2 regions of the Streptomyces sp. Tu6071 genome follow, and region 1 is predicted to be linked to the other one. Evidence: predicted binding sites of a transcription regulator. Region 1 holds the regulator's gene; the other holds the start of a gene.
The links. Region 1 encodes HspR, which represses chaperone genes until heat shock. Its sites were predicted from a motif close to TTGAGNNNNNNNNNCTCAA; they were not measured.
Positions count from the first base shown of each region.

Region 2: a site for HspR is predicted at 8,075-8,093, ahead of lon (endopeptidase La). Genes of this name have one in related genera too.

Region 1 covers NZ_CM001165.1:4,104,150-4,115,209, forward strand. Annotated here, with positions in the region: gene dnaK (molecular chaperone DnaK) at 1-147, shown strand, start outside; gene grpE (nucleotide exchange factor GrpE) at 144-815, shown strand; gene dnaJ (molecular chaperone DnaJ) at 964-2,172, shown strand; gene STTU_RS17060 (heat shock protein transcriptional repressor HspR) at 2,175-2,636, shown strand; gene STTU_RS17065 (helix-turn-helix domain-containing protein) at 2,968-3,948, opposite strand; gene STTU_RS17070 ((2Fe-2S)-binding protein) at 4,494-4,817, shown strand; gene STTU_RS17075 (pyridoxamine 5'-phosphate oxidase family protein) at 4,960-5,364, opposite strand; gene clpB (ATP-dependent chaperone ClpB) at 5,738-8,365, shown strand; gene STTU_RS17085 (YbjN domain-containing protein) at 8,616-9,149, shown strand; gene STTU_RS17090 (hypothetical protein) at 9,187-10,527, opposite strand; gene STTU_RS17095 (pyridoxal phosphate-dependent aminotransferase) at 10,618-11,060, opposite strand, start outside.
Region 2 covers NZ_CM001165.1:2,327,058-2,338,117, forward strand. Annotated here, with positions in the region: gene STTU_RS35855 (nitrate- and nitrite sensing domain-containing protein) at 1-2,830, opposite strand, end outside; gene STTU_RS09420 (hypothetical protein) at 3,242-4,084, shown strand; gene STTU_RS09425 (MarR family winged helix-turn-helix transcriptional regulator) at 4,102-4,527, opposite strand; gene STTU_RS09430 (lysozyme) at 4,747-5,580, shown strand; gene lon (endopeptidase La) at 5,638-8,052, opposite strand; gene STTU_RS09440 (spermidine synthase) at 8,457-9,179, shown strand; gene STTU_RS09445 (response regulator transcription factor) at 9,377-10,114, shown strand; gene STTU_RS09450 (HAMP domain-containing sensor histidine kinase) at 10,182-11,060, shown strand, end outside.

The DNA.
Region 1 (11,060 bases):
CTCGGCCAGGCGATGTACGCCGACGCGCAGGCCACGGCCGGTGCCGAGGGTGCCGCTCCGGGTGCCGACGCCGGTGCCAAGGCCGCCGACGACGACGTCGTGGACGCCGAGATCGTCGACGAGGACAAGAAGGACGGTGCGGCGTGAGCGAGGAGACCGCAGGGGGCTTCGACGAGAAGAACGAGCCCGCTGACGTCTCCGACGGCGCCGCCCCCGACGCCGCCGAGGAGGGCTGCTCCGAGCAGGAGCGGCCCGCCCCGGGCGGGGACGCTCAGCAGGCCGGTCTGACGGCCCAGCTGGACCAGGTGCGTACGGCGCTCGGCGAGCGCACGGCGGACCTCCAGCGGCTCCAGGCCGAGTACCAGAACTACCGCCGCCGGGTCGAGCGCGACCGGATCGCCGTGAAGGAGCTCGCGGTCGCGAACCTCCTGAGCGAGGTCCTGCCCGTGCTCGACGACATCGGCCGGGCGCGGGAGCACGAGGAGCTGACGGGCGGCTTCAAGTCGGTCGCCGACTCCCTCGAGTCCATCACCGCCAAGATGGGCCTGGAGCAGTTCGGCGAGGAGGGCGAGCCCTTCGACCCGACGATCCACGAGGCGCTCATGCACTCCTACGCCCCGGACGTCACCGAGACGACGTGCGTCGCGATCCTCCAGCCGGGGTATCGCTTCGGCGAGCGCACGATCCGCCCCGCGCGGGTCGCGGTCGCCGAGCCCCAGCCGGGCGCGGCCACCCCCGCCAAGGAGCAGGCGGGCGCCGAGGAGGACAAGGCCGCTTCGGCGGACGAGGAGAAGGACGGCCCCGACAAGGGCTGAGCACAGCGGGAGTCGCCCGGCCGGACCGTATGATCCGGCCGGGCGACCGGGTACCACCGGGTGGGCCCGGTACAACAGGAGATGGCCGGGCGGGCCGTGCGGGGCCGTGGCCCGGGGCCGCGCCGCCACGGAAGGAGGGACGTCGGGGATGAGCACGAAGGACTTCATCGAGAAGGACTACTACAAGGTCCTCGGCGTGCCGAAGGACGCCACCGAGGCGGAGATCAAGAAGGCGTACCGCAAGCTCGCCCGCGAGAACCACCCGGACGCCAACAAGGGCAACACCCGCGCGGAGGACCGCTTCAAGGAGATCTCCGAGGCGCACGACGTCCTCGGCGACCCGAAGAAGCGCAAGGAGTACGACGAGGCGCGCGCCCTCTTCGCGGGCGGCGGCTTCCGCCCAGGCGGTGCGGGCGCCGGTGGTGCGGGCGGCAATTTCAACTTCGACCTGGGCGATCTCTTCGGGGGCGGTCCGGGCGGCAGCGGGGGCGGCGGTTTCGGCGGCGGCCTCGGCGACGTCTTCGGCGGGCTCTTCAACCGCGGCGGCGGTGCGCCGGGCGCGGGCACGCAGGGCGGCGCGACGCGCAACCGCGCCCGGCGCGGCCAGGACATCGAGTCCGAGGTGACGCTCACCTTCACCGAGGCGGTGGACGGGGCGACGGTCCCGCTGCGGATGTCCAGCCAGGAGCCGTGCAAGGCGTGCTCGGGCACGGGCGACAAGAACGGCACCCCGCGCGTCTGCCCGACCTGCGTGGGCACGGGCCAGGTCTCGCGCGGCGGCAGCGGCGGTTTCTCGCTCACCGACCCGTGCGTGGACTGCAAGGGGCGCGGGCTCATCGCGCAGGACCCCTGCGAGGTGTGCAAGGGCAGCGGGCGCGCGAAGTCGGCCCGCTCGATCCAGGTGCGCATCCCGGCGGGCGTCCAGGACGGGCAGCGCATCCGGCTGCGCGGCAAGGGCGCCCCGGGCGAGCGGGGCGGCCCGGCCGGCGACCTCTACGTGGCGGTGCACGTCAAGGAGCACCCGGTCTTCGCCCGCAAGGGCGACAACCTCACGGTCACCGTCCCCGTGACCTTCAGCGAGGCGGCGCTCGGCGGCACGGTGCGGGTGCCGACGCTCGGCGGCCCGCCCGTCACCCTCAAACTCCCGGCGGGTACCCCCAACGGCCGGACGATGCGCGCCCGCGGCAAGGGCGCGGTCCGCAAGGACGGTACGCGCGGGGACCTCCTGGTGACCGTGGAGGTCGCGGTGCCCGCGCACCTCGACGACCGGGCCAGGGAGGCCCTGGAGTCCTACCGCGACGCGAGTGCCGGGGAGGACCCGCGGGCGGCGTTGTTCGAGGCGGCGAAGGGAGCATGACCATGGAAGGGCGAGGCAGGAACCCGTACGAGCTGACCGACGAGACACCCGTGTACGTCATCTCGGTCGCCGCTCAGCTCTCCGGGCTCCACCCCCAGACACTGCGTCAGTACGACCGGCTCGGCCTGGTCTCCCCGGACCGCGCGGCGGGCCGGGGCCGCCGTTACTCGGCCCGCGACATCCAGCTCCTGCGCCAGGTGCAGCAGTTGTCGCAGGACGAGGGGGTGAACCTGGCCGGTATCAAGCGGATCATTGAGCTCCAGTCGCAGGTCAGCGCGATGGAGCAGCGCATCGCCGAACTGAGCGCCGCGCTCGACGGGGCCGCGGCGACGATGCGGCAGCGCGAGGCGCAGGTGCACGCCTCGTACCGGCGCGACCTGGTCCCGTACCAGGAGGTGCAGCAGGCGAGCGCGCTCGTGGTGTGGCGCCCGAAGAACAAGCGCGGGCAGGGCGCGGGGGAGTGACGGGCGGCCCCGCGGGGCCGGGCCGGGGCGGTGCCGTACGGGCGGGGTGATCCGCGCGCGGGGGTGCCGCCTTGTGTGCGTGGGCTCCCGGGAGTGTGGCGCGCCCCTGGCCCGTACCGTCGCGGGTGCCGCGTGAGCGGCGGGGCGTGGTGCTGGCCCGTACCGCTGTGCGCGTCGCGTGCGCCGGGCACGGCCCGTACCGCTGTGGCGCCTCGCGTGGGCCGGGCTTGGCCCATACCGCTGAGCGCCCCGCGTGGGCCGGCTCGGCCCGTACCGCCGTGCGCCCCGCATGATCCGGGCGCGGCCCGTACCGCTTCCTCGCCCCCCGCCCTCAGCTCCCCGGTGTGTCCAGCAGGCCGGACTGGGCGATCAGGTAGCCGAGTTGGGCGCGGCTGCCGCTGCCCAGGGTGGTGGCGAGTTTGGCGATGTGGGCGCGGCAGGTGCGGACGTTCATGCCGAGGCGGCGCGCTATGGCCTCGTCGACGTGGCCCTCGACGAGCAGGCGGGCGATGGAGAGCTGGGTGCTCGTGATGCCGCTCGGCACGGGTGCCGGGGTCGCCTCGGACCAGGGGCGCGCGAGGCTCCAGAACTGGTCGAAGACGCCCGCGAGGTAGCCGACGAGGCCCGGGTGCTCGATCTTGAGGGCGATCTTGCGGTCGTCGCTGATGGGGATGAACGCCGCGCGCCGGTCCACGATGATGAGCCGCTCGGGGAGCTGCTCCATCGTGCGGAACTCGATGCCCTCCGGCATCGTCCTCTCCACGTAGGCAAGTGTGGAGGGATGGTGACGAGCCGTGTGGTGGTACAGGGTCCGCATCCGGACGCTGGTGCCGAAGAACGGTTCCACGCGCCGCAGCGCGTCCTCCAGGAGGTAGGGGGCGCGTCCGCTGCCCGGCTGGAGCGTGAGCAGCTCCTCCTGGCACTCCATGACGGTCTGGTCGAGCGTGGAGTTGATGCGGTCGAGCCCGTCGAGCACGGTGACGGCCTGACTGGCCGGATCGTGCCCGCTCAGAGCCATGAAGGGCTCCAGGGTCTCGGTGAGCGCGACGGCCGCCTTGCGGTTGTGCAGGATGCGGTTCTCCAGCGGCTGGAGCAGCCTGCCGAGGGCCGTCGACGGCTGGACGGGGAGCAGGGTCGCGGGCTCCGCCGGGTCGGGGGCCAGCAGTCCCAGGTCGAGAACGCAAGGGGCGTCGGCGAGTTCCTCGCGTTTCAGGCGTCCGGAGCGCAGCGCGGCGGCGTACAGCTCACGACCGGTGACGCAGAGCGGCTCCTGGGGATGGGAATGAGACTTTTCGAGGGGCCTCCTCCGCATATGTCCCCCCCTCAGGCTCATGTAATACAGGAACATGATGCATGGGTTTCCTAGTGAAAGCGCCCTGCCTGGGCCATCGTTGCAGGGCGGGGGTCGTTCACATACCAATCACAGAGGTGGGAGCCCAGCATGTCCATGAAGCTTCGTACGCTCTGCGTTTCCGCGATGGCGGCTCTCGCCATTGGCGCGGTGGCTCTCGGTGAGCCGTCGTGGGGAAGCCAGCCGTCGGGGTCCGTGAGTGCCTCCGCCCACCCGGGGGAGCCCTCTTGGGGCGTGGTCCCGGCCTCTGTGCAGGGTGAGCCCTCCTGGGGTGTCGCTCCCGCTGGTGAGCCTTCTTGGGGTGTTGTCCCGGTCGGTGAGCCGTCGTGGGGGGTCGCCCCCGCCGGTGAGCCTTCCTGGGGTGTGGTTCCCGCGACCGCCACGAAGGGTGAGCCCTCCTGGGGTGTCGTCCCGGTGGGTGAGCCGTCCTGGGGCGTCGCTCCCGCCAATGAGCCGAACCAGTCGGATGCCGCCGAGGGCGAGCCCTCCTGGGGCACGGTCCAGGCATGACGACCCCGCCCGACGACCACACCTTCCGGCGTGAGATGGCCACCGCCTATCGCTCCGGCTGGCATTTCATCGATCTCGTCACGGCGATCCCCCACGACGGCGACTCGCTGATGGTCACGCTCTTCGGCGAACCCATCGTCGTCGTGCGGGACGGGGCCGAGGACGTACGGGCGTACCGCTGTCTCCGCCGGCCCCGTGGTGCCCCGCAGCCCGTACGGTGCGCCGTGCGTTACGGAATGCTTTTCGTCAACCTCGACCAGCGCGACCACCAGCAGGTCGCCGACTGGTCGGACTCCTACGTCACCCCCCGCAGTGCCTGAGCGATTCCCCCGTTGAAACAGATCGCCAGGCGCTTCCCCCAGCAGCGGCGCCGCCGAGGTCCTGAAACCCCGGCGGCGCCGCTGCCATGTGTGCGTACGGGCACCCGGTCCCCCTCGGAGCGCCGGGTCGGGTGAGAGGTGCTCAGGCGTTGCCCAGCAGGCGCGTGAGGGTGATCTCGATGACGGACCGCGCGGGGTTGGGCCTCGGGACGCGTCCGTAGCGCTCGGTGTAGCGCCGTACCGCCTCCTCGATCTCCTCCTCGCCGGTGAGCAGCCGTGCGCGGCCCTCCAGCGTGGCCCAGCGGCGGCCCTCGAACTGGCAGACGGCGACGGGCGTGCCCGCGGGCCCGGCGGCGAGGACGTTGCGCGCCTTGCGGCTCGTGCGGCTGGTGATGACGCGGGCGAGCCCCGCGGGGTGGTCGAGCGTGACGCCGACCGGGGCGACGTGCGGGGTGTCGTCGGGGCGGAGCGTGGTGAGCGTGCAGACGTGGCGCTCGCGCCAGAAGTCCAGGTAGGAGGCGGGCGGAGCGGTGAGCGGGACGGGCATGGGGGGAGAGTAGCGGCGTGGGGGCGCGGGGCGCCGGGAGGGGGGAGCCGCGGGGCGGGCTGGTGCCGGTGCGGTCCTGTACGCGCCGTACGCGGGCCGGGCGGTGTCCCCGCGTCACGCGTCCCCGCTCCTCCGCCGCCCCGCGTCCCCGCGATCCGTGCACGTACCGCCCGGCACCTCCTCCACCCCGCACGCCGGTCGAACGTCAGCGCGAGATCCTGGGGATTCCCTCGAAAGAGTGCTCGAAGATTGCTCGCTCCACTTCCTTGAGTGGAATAGACTCAACTTCATCGAGGCTGTAGGAGTCATCGAGAAGTCGTCGCGGTCGCGGGGAGCGGCCGGATCGGTCGTCGTGGCAAGGAGGACATGCGCAGTGGACGTGGAACTGACGAACAGGAGCCGGGAGGCGATCCAGGCGGCCGGGGAGCGGGCCGTGGCCGGGGGGCACCCTGATCTGACGCCCGCCCACCTGCTGCTCGCCCTCCTCGCGGGCCAGGACAACGAGAACGTGACGGACCTGCTGGCCGCCGTCGGCGCGGACCAGTCGGCGGTACGGGCCGGGGCGGAGCGCCTGCTCGGCGCGCTGCCCAGCGTCTCGGGCTCCACGGTCGCGCCGCCGCAGCCCGACCGTGAGACGCTCGCCGTGGTGCAGGACGCGGGGAGTCGCGCGAGGGAACTCGGTGACGAGTACCTGTCGACGGAGCACCTGCTCCTCGGCATCGCCGCCAGGGGCGGACAGGCGGGCGAGGTGCTGGCGGGGCAGGGCGCCAGTGCGCGGAAGCTTCAGGAAGCGTTTCAGAAGTCCAGGGGAGGACGCCGGGTGACCACTCCCGATCCCGAGGGGCAGTACAAGGCCCTGGAGAAGTTCGGCACCGATTTCACCGAGGCGGCCCGCGAGGGCCGGCTCGACCCCGTGATCGGCAGGGACCAGGAGATCCGCCGGGTCGTCCAGGTCCTCTCGCGCCGCACGAAGAACAACCCGGTGCTCATCGGCGAGCCCGGCGTCGGCAAGACCGCCGTCGTCGAGGGCCTCGCCCAGCGCATCGTCAAGGGCGACGTGCCCGAGTCCCTCAAGGACAAGCGCCTCGTCTCGCTCGACCTCGGCGCGATGCTCGCGGGCGCCAAGTACCGGGGCGAGTTCGAGGAGCGCCTCAAGACGGTGCTCAACGAGATCAAGGAGAGTGACGGGCAGGTCATCACCTTCATCGACGAGCTGCACACCGTCGTCGGGGCGGGCGCGGGCGGCGACTCCGCGATGGACGCGGGGAACATGCTCAAGCCGATGCTCGCGCGCGGCGAGCTGCGCATGGTCGGCGCGACGACGCTCGACGAGTACCGCGAGCGGATCGAGAAGGACCCGGCCCTGGAGCGCCGCTTCCAGCAGGTCCTGGTCGCCGAGCCCACCGTCGAGGACACGGTGGCGATCCTGCGCGGCCTCAAGGGCCGGTACGAGGCCCACCACAAGGTCCAGATCAACGACAGCGCCCTCGTCGCCGCCGCGACCCTCTCGGACCGGTACATCACCTCGCGCTTCCTGCCGGACAAGGCGATCGACCTCGTCGACGAGGCCGCGTCCCGGCTCCGCATGGAGATCGACTCCTCGCCCGTCGAGATCGACGAGCTGCAGCGCGCCGTGGACCGGCTCCGCATGGAGGAGCTGGCGCTGCGCAACGAGACCGACCCCGCCTCCGTGCAGCGCCTGGAGAAGCTCCACAAGGACCTCGCCGACCGCGAGGAGGAGCTGCGCGGGCTCACGGCGCGCTGGGAGAAGGAGAAGCGCTCCCTCAACCGGGTCGGCGAGCTGAAGGAGAAGCTCGACGAACTGCGCGGGCAGGCCGAGCGCGCCCAGCGCGACGGCGACTTCGACACCGCCTCGCAGCTGCTCTACGGCGAGATCCCCGCCCTGGAGCGGGATCTGGAGGAGGCGAGCCGCGCCGAGGAGGAGGCCGCCAGGGACACGATGGTCAAGGAGGAGGTCGGCCCCGACGACATCGCGGACGTCGTCGGCTCCTGGACGGGCATCCCGGCGGGCAGACTCCTGGAGGGCGAGACGCGCAAGCTGCTGCGCATGGAGGACGAGCTGGGACGACGGCTCATCGGGCAGAAGCAGGCCGTCGCCGCCGTCTCGGACGCGGTGCGCAGGACGCGCGCCGGGATCGCCGACCCCGACCGGCCCACGGGCTCGTTCCTCTTCCTCGGCCCCACCGGGGTCGGCAAGACGGAGCTGGCCAAGGCGCTCGCCGACTTCCTCTTCGACGACGAGCGGGCCATGGTCCGCATCGACATGAGCGAGTACGGCGAGAAGCACTCCGTCGCGCGGCTCGTCGGCGCCCCGCCCGGATACGTCGGCTACGAGGAGGGCGGCCAGCTCACCGAGGCGGTGCGCCGCCGCCCGTACAGCGTCGTCCTGCTCGACGAGGTCGAGAAGGCGCACCCGGAGGTCTTCGACGTCCTCCTCCAGGTGCTCGACGACGGCCGCCTCACCGACGGCCAGGGCCGCACCGTCGACTTCCGCAACACGATCCTCGTGCTCACCTCGAACCTCGGCAGCCAGTTCCTCGTGGACCCGCTGACCCCCGAGGAGCAGAAGCGGGAGCAGGTGCTCGAAGTCGTCCGGGCCTCCTTCAAGCCGGAGTTCCTCAACCGGCTCGACGACGTCGTCGTCTTCTCCGCGCTCGACGCCGACGAGCTGGCGCACATCGCGCGGCTCCAGGTGGACCGGCTCGCGAAGCGGCTCGCCGAGCGCCGGCTCAGCCTCGACGTCACCCCCGACGCGCTCGCCTGGCTCGCCTCCGAGGGCAACGACCCGGCGTACGGGGCGCGCCCGTTGCGGCGCCTCATCCAGACCGCGATCGGCGACCGGCTCGCCCGTGCGATCCTCGCGGGCGAGATCGAGGACGGCGACACGGTCCGCGTCGAGCGCTTCGGCGACGAACTCCTCGTCGGGCCGGTGGCCGAGGTGGCGACACGGGAGCAGGAGGGTCCGGCGAAAACGCTCTGACCTGCGCGGGAAAGCGCAGCCGTGGTCCCCGGTGGTTAGCCGGGGGCCGGGCGGGCACCCGGGCGGGGGCCGCCTTCCCGGCCGGGCGGCCCGGTCCCGTACCGGCGCCGCGCCCGTCCACGGCCCCCGCCCCGACCGTCAGGAACCCGCCACCCCGCCCCTGCCCCGCCCCGCCCGGGGGGCAAGGGCTTGCCAGCCCCCACCGCACATGGGGGAGGATGGCCCCCATCCGTACGAAGGGAAATACACGGTGAGCATCGACCCGTCCTCCATTCCGAACTTCGGGGGCAACCAGCCAGAGCCCCAAGGACCGGCGGGCCCCGTCGTCCCCGACCAGGATTTGGTGAAGCAGCTCCTCGAACAGATGGAGCTGAAGTACGTCGTGGACGACGAGGGCGACCTCGCCGCCCCGTGGGAGGAATTCCGCACGTACTTCATGTTCCGCGGCGAGAACGAGCAGCAGGTCTTCTCGGTGCGGACGTTCTACGACCGCGAGCACCGCATCGAGGACAAGCCCCAGCTCCTCGAAGCCATCGACGACTGGAACCGCCGCACCCTGTGGCCGAAGGTCTACACGCACACCCACGACGACGGCTCGGTCCGCCTCATCGGCGAGGCGCAGATGCTCATCGGTACGGGCGTGAGCCTGGAGCACTTCGTCTCCTCGACCGTCAGCTGGGTGCGCGCCGCGATCGAGTTCGACCGCTGGCTCGTCGAACAGCTCGGCCTGGAGCAGGACATCGCCGAGGGCGGCGAGGAGAAGCCGGGCGACGACGAGAGCTGAGCGGTCCCGGGGCCGCGAGCCCCCGAGGGGCCTGCCGTCACAGCGCCGTCGGCGCCGCCGAGACGAGATAGGCCCCGTACAGCAGGGCAGGCCCGGCCAGGGAGGCGAGGAGGATTAGCGCGCGCCCCGGCCGGGCCGTCAGCGCCGCCGCGAGGCGGTCCGCGAGCGGGATGAGCAGCGGGAAGGCCGGCAGCAGGAAGCGCGGCTTGCAGGTCAGATAGGCGGACCCGCCGACCGCGATGAGGACCAGCACCCCCGTGTACACGAGCAGCGCCCCGGGCAGCGGGCGCCGCTCCTCGGTGAGCAGCGCGGCGTAGAGCAGCAGCGCCCCCGAGACGAGCAGGACGGCGACGATTCGCTCGGGACGGTTCACGCCGATCTCGATGTGGTCGGTGTAGCGCAGCATCGCGAGCCCGAAGTCGAAGGTGGAGCCCCAGTCGCGCTGTACGGCGAAGTACCCGCCGAACACGTCGCCCCGCTCCCACCCCACGTACAGCACGTAGCCGAACCAGCCGAGCGGTGAGAGCGCCATGCCCGCGAGGACGCGGGGCGCGGGGACGGCGCGGGTCGTCCAGGCGAGCCACAGCCCGGCGAGGATGACGGCGGCGGCGAGGGCGGCGCCGTTCGGGCGCGCGAGCCCGGCCAGCGCGGCGCACGTGCCCGCCCACACCCACCGCCCGTCGAGCAGCGCCCACAGCCCCCAGGCCGCGCAGGCGACGAGCAGCGACTCGCTGTACGGCACGGAGAGCACGACCGCGTGCGGCAGCAGCGCCCAGAGCAGCACGAGCAGTGTCGCGGTCCGGTGGTCGCGCAGCCGCTCGACGACCGCGTGGATGCCCCAGGCGGCGAGCAGCGCGGAGCCCCAGGAGACGACGAGCGCGAGGACGGGCACGGAGAAGGGGACGACGAGGCGCAGCGTGCGGACGAGTCCCGGGTAGAGCGGGAAGAAGGCGATGTCGCGGTAGTGCAGGCCCGGCTGTCTGCCGTGCCGGGCGAAGCCGTAGCCGTAGGTGGCGATGTGCTCGTACCACTGCGCGTCCCAGGGCCGCAGCAGCCGCTCGTACGGGGAGTCGCCGAACAGCAGGCAGCCGAGCACGACGAGAAGCGTCCCCGCGAGCCGGATCGCGAGGAACCCGACGAGCGCGGGCGCGGCACGGCGCAGCGAGGGGGGCAGCGCGGGGCCGGCCGCGAGGAGCGGGGAGCGGCCGGACTGCGGCGGGACGACCGGGCCGCCCCGTCGGGCCGGGGCCGGGCGGACGGACGCCCCCCGGCCCCGGCGCGGGCCCGGCCCCCCGGTCGGGTCCCCGCCGTCACCCGGGCCTCTGCCCCCGCCCTTCGGTTCCGTCCGTCCGCCGCCGGGCTCCAGGAGTTCGCTCACATCGAGCACTGTGCAGGGGGCGGGCGACCGACCGGCCCTGACAAGCCGTTTTCACCGCCCACGCCGCCCGATCGGGTGGCGCAGTGCGGTTCACTGCGCGAGTCGCTTGAGCCGGTCCACCGCCTCGCGGAGGACGTCCTCGCGCTTGCAGAAGGCGAAGCGGACGAGGGGGCGGCCCGCGTCCGGGTCGTCGTAGAAGACGGCGTTGGGTACGGCGACGACACCGCAGCGCTCGGGGAGCGCGAGGCAGAACTTCGTGCCGTCGTCGCCGAGCCCGAGCGGGGTGATGTCGGTCGTCACGAAGTACGTCCCCTGCGGGCGGTGCACCGCGAACCCGGCCTCGGCGAGCCCGTCGCAGAGCAGGTCGCGCTTGCGGCGCAGGTCCTCGCGGAAGTCGTCGAAGTACGCGTCCGGAAGACGCAGCGCCTCGGCGACCGCGTACTGGAAGGGACCCGCGCTGACGAAGGTCAGGTACTGCTTCACGGTGCGCACGGCCGAGACGAGCGCGGCGGAGCCGGTCACCCAGCCCACCT
Region 2 (11,060 bases), 1.8 Mb from region 1:
GTACGGGGGCGGGCGCGTCGTCCCGCGCGGGCGGGGTGCCGTCCGTGCCCGTGGTGCCCTCGCCGCCCGGGGCGGGCGGGAGGTGCAGGATCATCGTGGTCTCGCTCGACGGCTCGACCGTGGGGGCGGGGGCCACACCGGGGCCCGAGGCGGCGGGCTTGGCGGGCGCGGGCCGCTCGGCGGGGACGTCCTCGGCGGGGGTGCTCGCGGCGGGGGCCGCCTCGCCGGCGGGGTTCGCGTCCTCCGTGCCGTGGGCCGCCGCGACGCTCGCCTCGGCCGCCGCGATGAGCGGGTCCGGGCCGGGGGCGGCGGGGGTGACGCGATCCTCGGCGACCGGGTTGCGCTGCTCCGTACCGGCGGCAGGAGCGTCCTGCTCCGTACCGGCGGCAGGAGCGTCCTGACCCGTACCGGCGGCAGGGGCCTCTTCGCCCGTACCGGCGGCGGCTGCCTCCTGGCCCGTACCCGAGGCGGCCGTCCCCGTCCCGCTCGCGGACGGCTCGGCGGCCTCCCTGCCGGGGAGTTCGTTGGAGTTGGCCTCGGCCTCGGAGCCGGGGAGGGCCACCGTGGGGGCCGGGCCCGCGAGGTGGCCTCCGGCGTGGGGGGTGACGACCCCGGCGGCCGGGGTCGCGAGTATCGGCGGCGGCAGGACCACGACGGCGGCGATGCCGCCCTGCTTCTGCTCGCGCAGGCGGACCCTGATGCCGTGCCGCGAGGAGAGGCGCGCGACGACGTAGAGGCCGAGCCCGAGCCCCTCCTGCTCCTCGCCGAGGGTGTCGCCCGGCTGGAAGGAGGTGAGGAGTTCGTTGACCTCGTCGAGGCGCGCGGCGGACATGCCGATGCCCTCGTCCTGCACCGAGAGCATCACCTCGCCGTTCTCCAGGAGCCAGGCCGAGACCTCGACCTGCGCGTCGGGCGGCGAGAACGACGTCGCGTTCTCCAGGAGTTCGGCGACGAGGTGGCTCAGGTCGTCGGCGGAGAAACCCGCGATGTGCGCGTGCGGGGGCAGCGCGGCGATGCGCACGCGCTCGTACCGCTCGATCTCGCTGACCGCCGCGCGCAGCACGTCCACGAGCGGGACCGGGTTCGGGTTCTGCACGCCGTGCTCGGCGCCCGCGAGGACGAGCAGGTTCTCGCTGTGGCGGCGCATGACGGTCGCGAGGTGGTCGAGCTTGAAGAGGGTCGCGAGGCGGTCGGGGTCCTGCTCGCGCTCCTCCAGGTTCTCGATGACGCCGAGCTGGCGCTCGACGAGGCCCAGGGTGCGCAGCGCGAGGTTGACGAAGGTCCCGTTGATCGAGCCCTTCGCGAGGTCCAGTTGCTCCTGGACCCCGGCCAGTTCGGCGCGGAGCCGGTCGCGGTCCGCGGCGACGGACTGCCGCTGCCCGACGAGGTGCTTGCGGTCGCCCTCCAGCGTCCCGAGCCGCTCGTGGAGCGACACGGCGTGCGCGTGCAGGACGTTGACGGAGTGCACGACCTGCGCGAACTCGTCGTTGCGGCCCGTGAAGCGGACCGGCTCCTCGGCCGCCGGGTCATCCGCCTCCGCGAGCCGCTTCGCGCCGAGGCGCAGCGCGGCGAGCGGGCGGGTCAGGGAGCGCGCGGTGGCCATGCCCACACCGGCCGCGGCGAGCAGCAGGACGCCGACGAGGACGACCCGCAGCTCCAGGGACTGCACCTCGTCGTCGCGCAGCGCCTCGGTGCGGTGCGAGCGGTCCACGGCGAGCGCCGCGTCGGCCGAGCGCATCAGCTCGATGCGGGCGCCGAGCGCGGCGGAGACCTTGGACGTCTTGAGGCCGAGGTCGCCGTCGTCGAGCGTCGGCTCGTCGGTGAGCCGCGCGAGGTACTTCTCGGCGTTGTTGACGTCGGCGCCGGTGACGGTGGAGGTGTACGCGGAGAGGTCGGCCTCGCGCGCGGTGGCGCGGAAGGCGGCGAGCGCGGCCTCGGAGCGGATCTGCGCCTCGTGGGCCGCGCGGCTGAGCGCGTCGCGCTGCCGGTCGCCCGCCGGGTCGGACACGGGGACGGTGGTGGCGATCCCCGTCATGGGGTCGACGCGGGTCTCGGTGCCAGTGGGGCGGGGCACGGCGAGCGCCGCGAGGAGCAGCCCCCGTACCGCGCCCGCCTCGGTCACCGCGGTGTCGAGGTCGACGAGCGCGTGCGGGGCCTCGGCGGCGTCCTGCGGGAGCGCGTCGGCGAGCAGGGCGACGCGGGCGTGCAGGTGCTCGATGATCCGGCTGTACGAGGTGTGCGCGGCCAGTGCCGTGCCCTTGCCCGTGAGCGCCTGGCGCCGCACGCCGCTGATCGCGTCGAGCTGGTCGCGCAGCCCCTTCGGGATGTCGGCGGCCTCCAGCTCCTGCACCCCCCGGTCGACGCGGGCGCTGCGCTGCTCGCTGAGCCCGTCGCCGCGCGGGCGGCCGGAGGCGATGTACGAGGTGACCTCGTCGCGCTCGTCGGCGAGGGCCTGGGCGAGCGCGGTGGACTGCTGCGCGACGCCCGCGTCGTCCACGAGCCGCTGCGCCTCGTGCGCCCGGTCGGTGGCGTCGGCGAGGGCCGGGGCACCGGCGCCCGCGACGGCCGCCGCGACCACGGCGACGGCGATCACGAGGCGGGAGCGGACGCGCTTGCGGCGTCCGGCGGGCGGCGCGGGCGGGGGCACCGAGCCCTCGGGCTGCCTCGGGCCGGGGATGCGGAGCGCGGGGGCGGCGGATACTCCCTGGCCGTCCTTTGCGCCGTCCCGGGCCGGCTCGTCCTGGGCGGAGGCCGGCGTGTCCTCACGGGGGCGCGTGGCGTCGCGCCCCGCGACCTGACCGGGGATCGGCTGGTCCCGCGCCGTGGCCACCTCCTCCTCGCTCCGTGCTCCGCCCTTGCCCCGAGGCCGCGTTTTCTGCACCGGTGCTCACATTCCTGACTCGTCCTGCCCCTGCGCCTGGGTGACGGGTTGTCAGCGCAGGCGCCCCCGCGTTGCGTTCGCGACCATTCCAGTGCTTTCGGAAGGCGGTCGCGCGCATCGCCTGCCCCGCCACCCGAAGGAGTGAACCGCCCCGGGGAGTTGGTGGGCAAGTCTCCCATTCCCCGGACGGCCGCGTGCGTGGTGCGCCGGTTGGACGCGCACGACGGGCTTTGGCAAGATACCGCGCCGCAGCCGCCACGGAACTGATCATTCCGCCCCAAATCAGGCGCTGACCAGCCAGAATTCACCCGCGGCGGGGTCTGACGGGGCCTCTGTGAAGGGCTCGTGCAGACTGTCGTGATGCGCGCCGAACTGGTCACCGAGCCCGGCGGGAGCGACCGGGCCGACGAGGACTTCACCTGTGTCTCGCTCCCCGCATCCGGACAGGGCGGTTGCCTCGTCCTTCTTGACGGGGTCACACCACCCGAAGGAGCGACGGGCTGTGCACACAGCGTGCCCTGGTACGTGTCGCGGCTCGGGGGCGCCCTCAACGAACTGTCCGTTTCGCGCCCCGATCTGACGCTCCGCGAGATCCTGGCCCTGTCCATCCGGCGTACGGCGGAACTCCATCGGGCGACCTGTGACCTTTCTCACCCCCGCACCCCGCAGGCCACCGTCGTGCTCGCCCGCTGGGACGGCACCCGGGCCGAACACCTCGTCCTGTCGGACTCGGTGCTGCTGCTGGTGGGGCAGGACGGGGCGGTACGGGCCGTGCTCGACGACCGCCTCGACCACCTGCCGCTCGCCGCGGAGCGGGCGGCCGTGCGGGACGCGGCGGACGGGGAGCGCGCGGCGGCGCGGGCCGCGTACGTGAGCGCGGTGGAGTCCCTGCGCAACGCCGAGGGCGGCTTCTTCACGGCGGCGGCGGACCCGGACGTCGCGGCGCGCGCCGTGACCGGGGAGACCCCCCTGACGGGGCTGCACTGCCTCATCGCCCTGAGCGACGGGGCGACCCGCTGGACCGAGCGCTTCCACCAGGGCGACTGGACCGCCCTCGCGACCCTCCTCCGCAACCGCGGCCCCCGCGCCCTGCTCGCCGAGGTCCGCCGCCTGGAACGCTCCCCGGAGGGTGGCGCGAAGCGCGGCAAGCGGCACGACGACGCGAGCGTGATCCTGGCGGAGGTGGCGGGCGGGGGGAGGTGACGCGGGAGGGGCCGGGCTCACAGCCGGTTCAGGCGGTGGAGGAGGCGGGCCAGTTCCGCGACCTCGCCGGGGGGCCAGCCGGACATCGCCTCGACGTAGCCGGCGCGGCGGCGTTCGCGCACTTGGCGGAAGCGGGCCTCACCCTCGGGGGTGAGACGTACGAGGCTCGCGCGGCCGTCGTCGGGGTCGGGGGCGCGGGTGACGAGGCCGAGGCGTTCGAGGGCGCGGATCTGGCGGCTGACGGTCGCTTTGCCGACGCCGAAGTACAGCGCGAGGTCCGTGGCGCGCTGGGGTCCACCGCCCTCCAGGCGGACCAGGAAGCCGTACGCGGCCGACTCCAGGCCGGGGTGGACCTCGCCCGCGAGTTCGGTCGACGTGGCCCTTGCCCGGCGCAGGAGGAGGCTCAGTTCGCGCTCCAGGGCGAGAAAGGCGTTCTCGGTCATGGCGTCCGTTCCTGGCGGCTGAAAAACAGCCCTCTCTCGGGGGTGAAACCGCAGCGTGCCCAGTATTTCCCAGGACTGGACCAGTGACGGCCAAAAGGTGCCCTACCCCACCCCCGCTCTACTCGCGTAGCTTCCGTTTTTGACATGGCCACGGCGCCCGACCCGGCCGCGGCACATATCGCCAGGTTCCCCACAAGCCGGACTTCTCGGAGGCACGCTATGTCCGTGCATACGATCCGATCATCCCGCCGCTCTCGCTTCAGAGCGGCCGGACCTCTCCTCGCAGCCCTGTCCCTCCTCCTCGCCCTGCCGGTGGCCGCCCAGGCCGCCGACACACCCTCCGTCCCCGAGCGCGGCAGCGCCTACCTCGGCATGGGCGTCGCCGCCCACGACGGGGTCGGCGGTCTCCCCCGCGACACCCGCGCCGCCCAGACCGAGGGCGTCGACGTCGCGAGCTACCAGGGGAACGTCAACTGGAGCGCGCTGTGGAACAGCGGCGTCAAGTGGGCGTACTCGAAGGCCACCGAAGGGACGTACTACACCAACCCCTCCTTCGCCCAGCAGTACAACGGCTCCTACAACGTCGGCATGATCCGGGGCGCGTACCACTTCGCGACCCCCGACACCACGAGCGGCGCCGCGCAGGCCAACTACTTCGTGGACCACGGGGGCGGCTGGTCGAAGGACGGCAAGACCCTGCCCGGTGTCCTCGACATCGAGTGGAACCCGTACGGCGCCCAGTGCTACGGCAAGTCCGCCTCCGCGATGGTCAGCTGGATCAGGGACTTCGCGAACACGTACAAGTCCCGCACCGGGCGCGACGTCGTGATCTACACGGCGACGAGCTGGTGGCAGAGCTGCACGGGCAACTCCGCCGCCTTCGGCTCGACGAACCCGCTCTGGGTGGCCCGCTACGCCTCCTCGGTGGGGGCCCTGCCGGCCGGCTGGGGCTTCTACACGATGTGGCAGTACACCTCGACAGGCCCGACGGTGGGCGACCACAACAAGTTCAACGGCGCCCTGGACCGCGTCCAGGCCCTCGCCAACGGCTGACCCCGCACCCCGGTGGCCGGGACCCGCGCGCCGACGCGGGTCCCGGCCACCGGCCCGTCAGGCGGCCACCGCCTCCCGCTCCCCGGCCCCCGCCGGGGCGAGAGCCAGCTCCAGGACCTGGCGGACGTCCGTGACCGGGTGGACGTCGAGCTTCGCGAGGATCTCGGCGGGGACGTCGTCGAGGTCCGGCTCGTTGCGCTTGGGGATCACGACGGTCGTGATCCCGGCGCGCTGGGCCGCGAGCAGCTTCTGCTTGAGCCCGCCGATCGGCAGCACGCGCCCGGTGAGCGAGACCTCCCCGGTCATCGCGACCTCGGGCCGTACCTGGCGCCCGCTCAGGAGCGAGGCGAGCGCCGTCGTCATCGTGATGCCCGCGCTCGGCCCGTCCTTCGGGACCGCCCCGGCCGGGAAGTGGATGTGCACGCCCCGCTCCTTGAGGTCGCCGACCGGCAGCTCCAGCTCCGCACCGTGCGAGCGCAGGAACGAGAGCGCGATCCGCGCGGACTCCTTCATGACGTCGCCGAGCTGACCGGTCAGCGTGAGCCCCGCGCCGCCCGTCTCCGGGTCGGCGAGCGAGGCCTCCACGTAGAGGACGTCGCCGCCCGCGCCCGTCACCGCGAGCCCGGTCGCGACCCCCGGCACCGCCGTGCGCCGCTCGGCGGGGTCCTGCGCGGCCTCCGGTACGTGGTGGGGCCGCCCGAGCAGCGGGCGCAGCTCCGCCTCCGTCACCGTGAGGGGCAGTTCGCGCTCGCCCAGTTCGTGCTGGGCGGCGAGCTTGCGCAGGAGCCGCGCGAGGGCCCGCTCCAGGTTCCGTACGCCCGCCTCGCGCGTGTACTCGCCCGCGAGCTTGCGCAGCGCGCTCTCCTCCACGGTCAGCTCGTCCTCCGTGAGCCCGGCCCGCTCGCGCTGCCTGGGCAGCAGGTGGTCGCGCGCGATGACGACCTTCTCGTCCTCGGTGTAGCCGTCGAGGCGGACCAGCTCCATGCGGTCGAGGAGGGCCTCGGGGATCGCTTCGAGGACGTTCGCCGTCGCGAGGAAGACGACGTCGCTGAGGTCGAGTTCGACCTCCAGGTAGTGGTCGCGGAAGGTGTGGTTCTGCGCGGGGTCGAGCACTTCGAGGAGGGCCGCCGCCGGGTCGCCCCGGAAATCGGAGCCGACCTTGTCGATCTCGTCGAGCAGGACCACCGGGTTCATCGACCCGGCCTCCTTGATGGCGCGCACGATGCGACCGGCCTGGGCGCCCACGTACGTGCGCCGGTGGCCCCTGATCTCGGCCTCGTCGCGTACGCCGCCGAGCGCGACGCGGACGAAGGAGCGGCCCATCGCGTGCGCGACGCTCTCGCCCAGCGACGTCTTGCCGACCCCGGGAGGCCCGACGAGCGCGAGCACCGCTCCGCCGCGCCGGCCGCCGACGACGCCGAGGCCCCGGTCCGCGCGGCGCTTGCGCACGGCGAGGTACTCGGTGATGCGGTCCTTCACGTCGTCGAGTCCCGCGTGCTCGGCGTCGAGCACCGCGCGGGCGCCGCGGATGTCGTACGCGTCCTCGGAGCGCTCGTTCCACGGGAGGCCGAGAACCGTGTCGAGCCACGTGCGTATCCAGGCGCCCTCGGGGCTCTGGTCGCTCGCGCGCTCCAGCTTCTCGACCTCCTTGAGCGCGGCCTCGCGGACCTTCCCGGGCAGGTCCGCGGCCTCGACGCGGGCCCGGTAGTCGTCGCTCTCGTCCTCGCCGTCCTCGCCGCTCAGCTCGCGCAGCTCCTTGCGGACCGCTTCGAGCTGACGGCGGAGCAGGAACTCGCGCTGCTGCTTGTCCACGCCGTCCTGGACGTCCTTGGCGATCGTCTCGGCGATCTCCTGCTCCGCCAGGTGCTCGCGGAGCTGGAGCGTGGCGAGCTTGAGGCGCGCGACGGGGTCGGCCGTCTCCAGGAGTTCGGTCTTCTGGGCGGTGGTGAGGAACGGCGAGTAGCCGGAGTTGTCGGCGAGCGCGGACACGTCGTCGATCTGCTGGACGCGGTCCACGACCTGCCAGGCGCCGCGCTTCTTGAGCCACTCGGTGGCAAGCGCCTTGTACTCGGTGACGAGTTCGGTCACCGCGCCCGGCAGCGGCTCGGGCACGGTCTCCTCGAGCCGGGTCCCCTCGACCCACAGCGCGGCGCCGGGTCCCGTGGTCCCCGCGCCGATGCGGACGCGGGCGCGGCCCCGGACGAGAGCCCCGGAGTGGCCGTCGGCGAGCCTGCCGACCTGTTCGACGGTGCCGAGCACGCCCGTACCGGCGTAGTCCCCGTCGACGCGCGGCACGAGCAGCACCTCCGGCTTGCCCGCGGAACCACTGGAGCGGGCGGCGGCCTGGGCGGCCTCCACGGCCGCGCGCACCTCGCCGTCCGAGAGGTCGAGCGGCACGACCATGCCGGGCAGGACGACCTCGTCGTCGAGCGGCAGCACGGGCAGGGTGAGCGGTGCGGACGTCAGAGCCATGATCTCCCCTTAGGCAGTCAAGTTGAGCTGTACCGACTCAATGCCTGGCGAGCCGCAGGTGTTCCCACTTCCTTGTTCGCCCACAGCGATCACCTCGGACGACCGGCGGGAGAACGCCTCCGCCGTAGCCAAGCGCCCCCGGCGGTCGGGCTGTTCCCGGCCCGCGGGAAGCCGTCACCCGCGCCCGTACGCGACGCACGCCGTCCGTCACGGCGGCGCGTCCTCGGGCGTGGCTCGGTCGGCCCGTCGGGGACCGCCTCGCGCTCGCCCTCGCGCTCTTCGCCGTGGACAACGTGCTGCACGCCGCGATGGGGGCGCGGCCCGTGCGGGAGCGAATCGGTTTGCCGGGGCGGGGGCCGCCGCCGGAGGATGGCGGGGCGTGATCGATCCAGGAGGTACGTGCGATGAGCACCGCTCTGCCGGACGAGGAGTTCCCCGGCGCCCGCTTCGGCCCCGGCCCCGGCACCCCGCCGGAGGTGCTCGACCGGCGCGAGGGGCCGTACGGCGAGGTGGTGCTGCGGCGGCACGGGGACCTGCTCCAGATCATCGCCAACGGCACGTTCCTCATGGACACTTCGGACGGGCGCTCCGAGCGGCTGCTCGTCGACGCCGCGCTCGGCGCGCTCGACGGGAGGCCCGCGCCCTCGGTGCTCGTCGGCGGGCTCGGGGTCGGCTTCTCGCTCGTGCGCGCGGCGGGGCAGGAGCGCTGGGGGCGGATCGCGGTCGCCGAGCGCGAGGACGCGATCGTGGAGTGGCACCGTACGGGCCCGCTCGGCGCGTACACCGCGCGGGCGCTCGCCGATCCCCGTACCGAGATCCTGCGCACCGACCTCGTCGCGTACCTGCGCGGCCCCGGGGAGCGCTTCGACGCGCTGTGCCTCGACATCGACAACGGGCCCGGCTGGACGGTCGACGCGGGCAACGGCGGGCTGTACGACGCGGCCGGGCTCGCCGCCTGCCGGGAGCGCCTGACGCCCGGCGGGGTGCTCGCCGTGTGGTCGGCGCAACCCTCGCCCGCCTTCGGCGAAGCCCTGCGGAATGCCGGGTTCCAGGGGGTGCGTACCGAAGAAGTCCCTGTTGCCCGGGGCGTTCCGGACGTCGTGCATCTCGCCCTGCGGCCCGCATAGCTAAGCGGCGCCCGGTGCCCGTACGCTCTGACGGACCGCGGACCCCCCACCTCCCGGCCCCCGCGTTGTCGGCCGGGCGCGCGCGTCGGACGGACGTGTTCCCGTGCGTGTTCCCGCGAGTGAGCAGGCTCATGTCTGGGCTCGTGGGCTCGGGGCAGAAGCGGACCGGACGACACACGTACCTTCAGGGCGGGGCGATGGAGCAGACACAGACCTCCCACAGCGGCACGGCACCGGCCGCCGGGGCACAGCGGCGCGTACTCGTCGTCGAGGACGACCCGACGATCGTGGACGCCGTCGCGGCCCGGCTGCGCGCCGAGGGCTTCCTCGTGCAGACCGCGCAGGACGGGCCCTCGGCTGTGGAGACCGCCGAGGCGTGGCAGCCGGACCTCCTGGTCCTCGACGTCATGCTGCCCGGATTCGACGGGCTGGAGGTGTGCCGCCGCGTGCAGGCGCACCGCCCGGTGCCCGTCCTCATGCTCACCGCGCGCGACGACGAGACGGACATGCTCGTCGGGCTCGGCGTGGGCGCGGACGACTACATGACGAAGCCCTTCTCGATGCGCGAGGTCGCGGCGCGCGTGCACGTGCTGCTGCGCCGCGTCGAGCGGGCCGCGCTCGCCGCCTCGACGCCGCGCAGCGGGGTGCTGCGCCTCGGCGAGCTGGAGGTGGACCACGCGCAGCGGCGGGTACGGGTGCGCGGCGAGGACGTGCACCTGACGCCGACGGAGTTCGACCTGCTCGTGTGCCTGGCGGGGACACCGCGCGCGGTGCTCTCGCGCGAGCAGCTCCTCGCCGAGGTCTGGGACTGGGCGGACGCCTCCGGGACCCGTACCGTCGACAGCCACATCAAGGCGCTGCGCCGGAAGATCGGCGCGGAGCGGATCAGGACCGTGCACGGCGTGGGCTACGCGCTGGAGACCCCGGCGCCGTGACGCGGTGCGCGGCCGTGACGCGGTGAACGGGGGCGGGTTCCCTGGACGCGCGAGGGGGAGGAACGTGATGGCGGAGTACCAGGACGGGGCCGGGACGCGGATGCGGCCGTTCCCGATCAAGGCGAAGCTCGGCACGCTCGTCGTGCTCTCGGTCTTCATCACCACCGGGCTGCTGCTCGTGGCACTGCGCACCGACACCGAGCTGAGGTTCATCACGGTCTTCTCGGTCATCGCGACGCTCCTGATCACGCAGTTCGTCGCGCACGGCCTCGCGTCCCCGCTCGCCGAGATGACGACGGTCGCGCGGGCGATCTCGCACGGCGACTACACGCGCCGGGTCTCGGGCGCGGACCGGGGCGACGAGCTGGGCTCGCTCGCCGAGACGATCAACCGCATGGCGGACGACCTGGAGGCGCAGGACCACCACCGCAAGGAGCTGGTGGCGAACGTCTCGCACGAGCTGCGCACCCCGATCGCGGCGCTGCGCGCGGTCCTGGAGAACGTCGTGGACGGCGTCTCGGCCGCCGACCCCGAGACGATGCGCACGGCGCTCAAGCAGACGGAGCGGCTCGGGCGGCTCGTCGAGACGCTGCTCGACCTCTCGCGGCTCGACCACGGCGCGGTGCCGCTGCGCGCGCGGCACTTCGAGGTGTGGCCGTACCTCTCGGGCGTCCTCAAGGAGGCGCAGCTCACCGGGGCGGCCGTCGCGCGCCGCAAGCTCGCCTCCGACTCGGGGAGCCACACGCGCAGCGACGTCGCCCTCGCGCTCGACGTCTCGCCGCCCGAGCTGACGGCGTACGCGGACCCCGAGCGGCTCCACCAGGTCGTGGCCAACCTCATCGACAACGCGGTCAAGCACAGCCCGGCGGCCGGGAAGGTCACGGTGCGGGCGCGCGCCGGGGCGGGACCCGACTCGCTGGAGCTGGAGATCATGGACGAGGGCCCC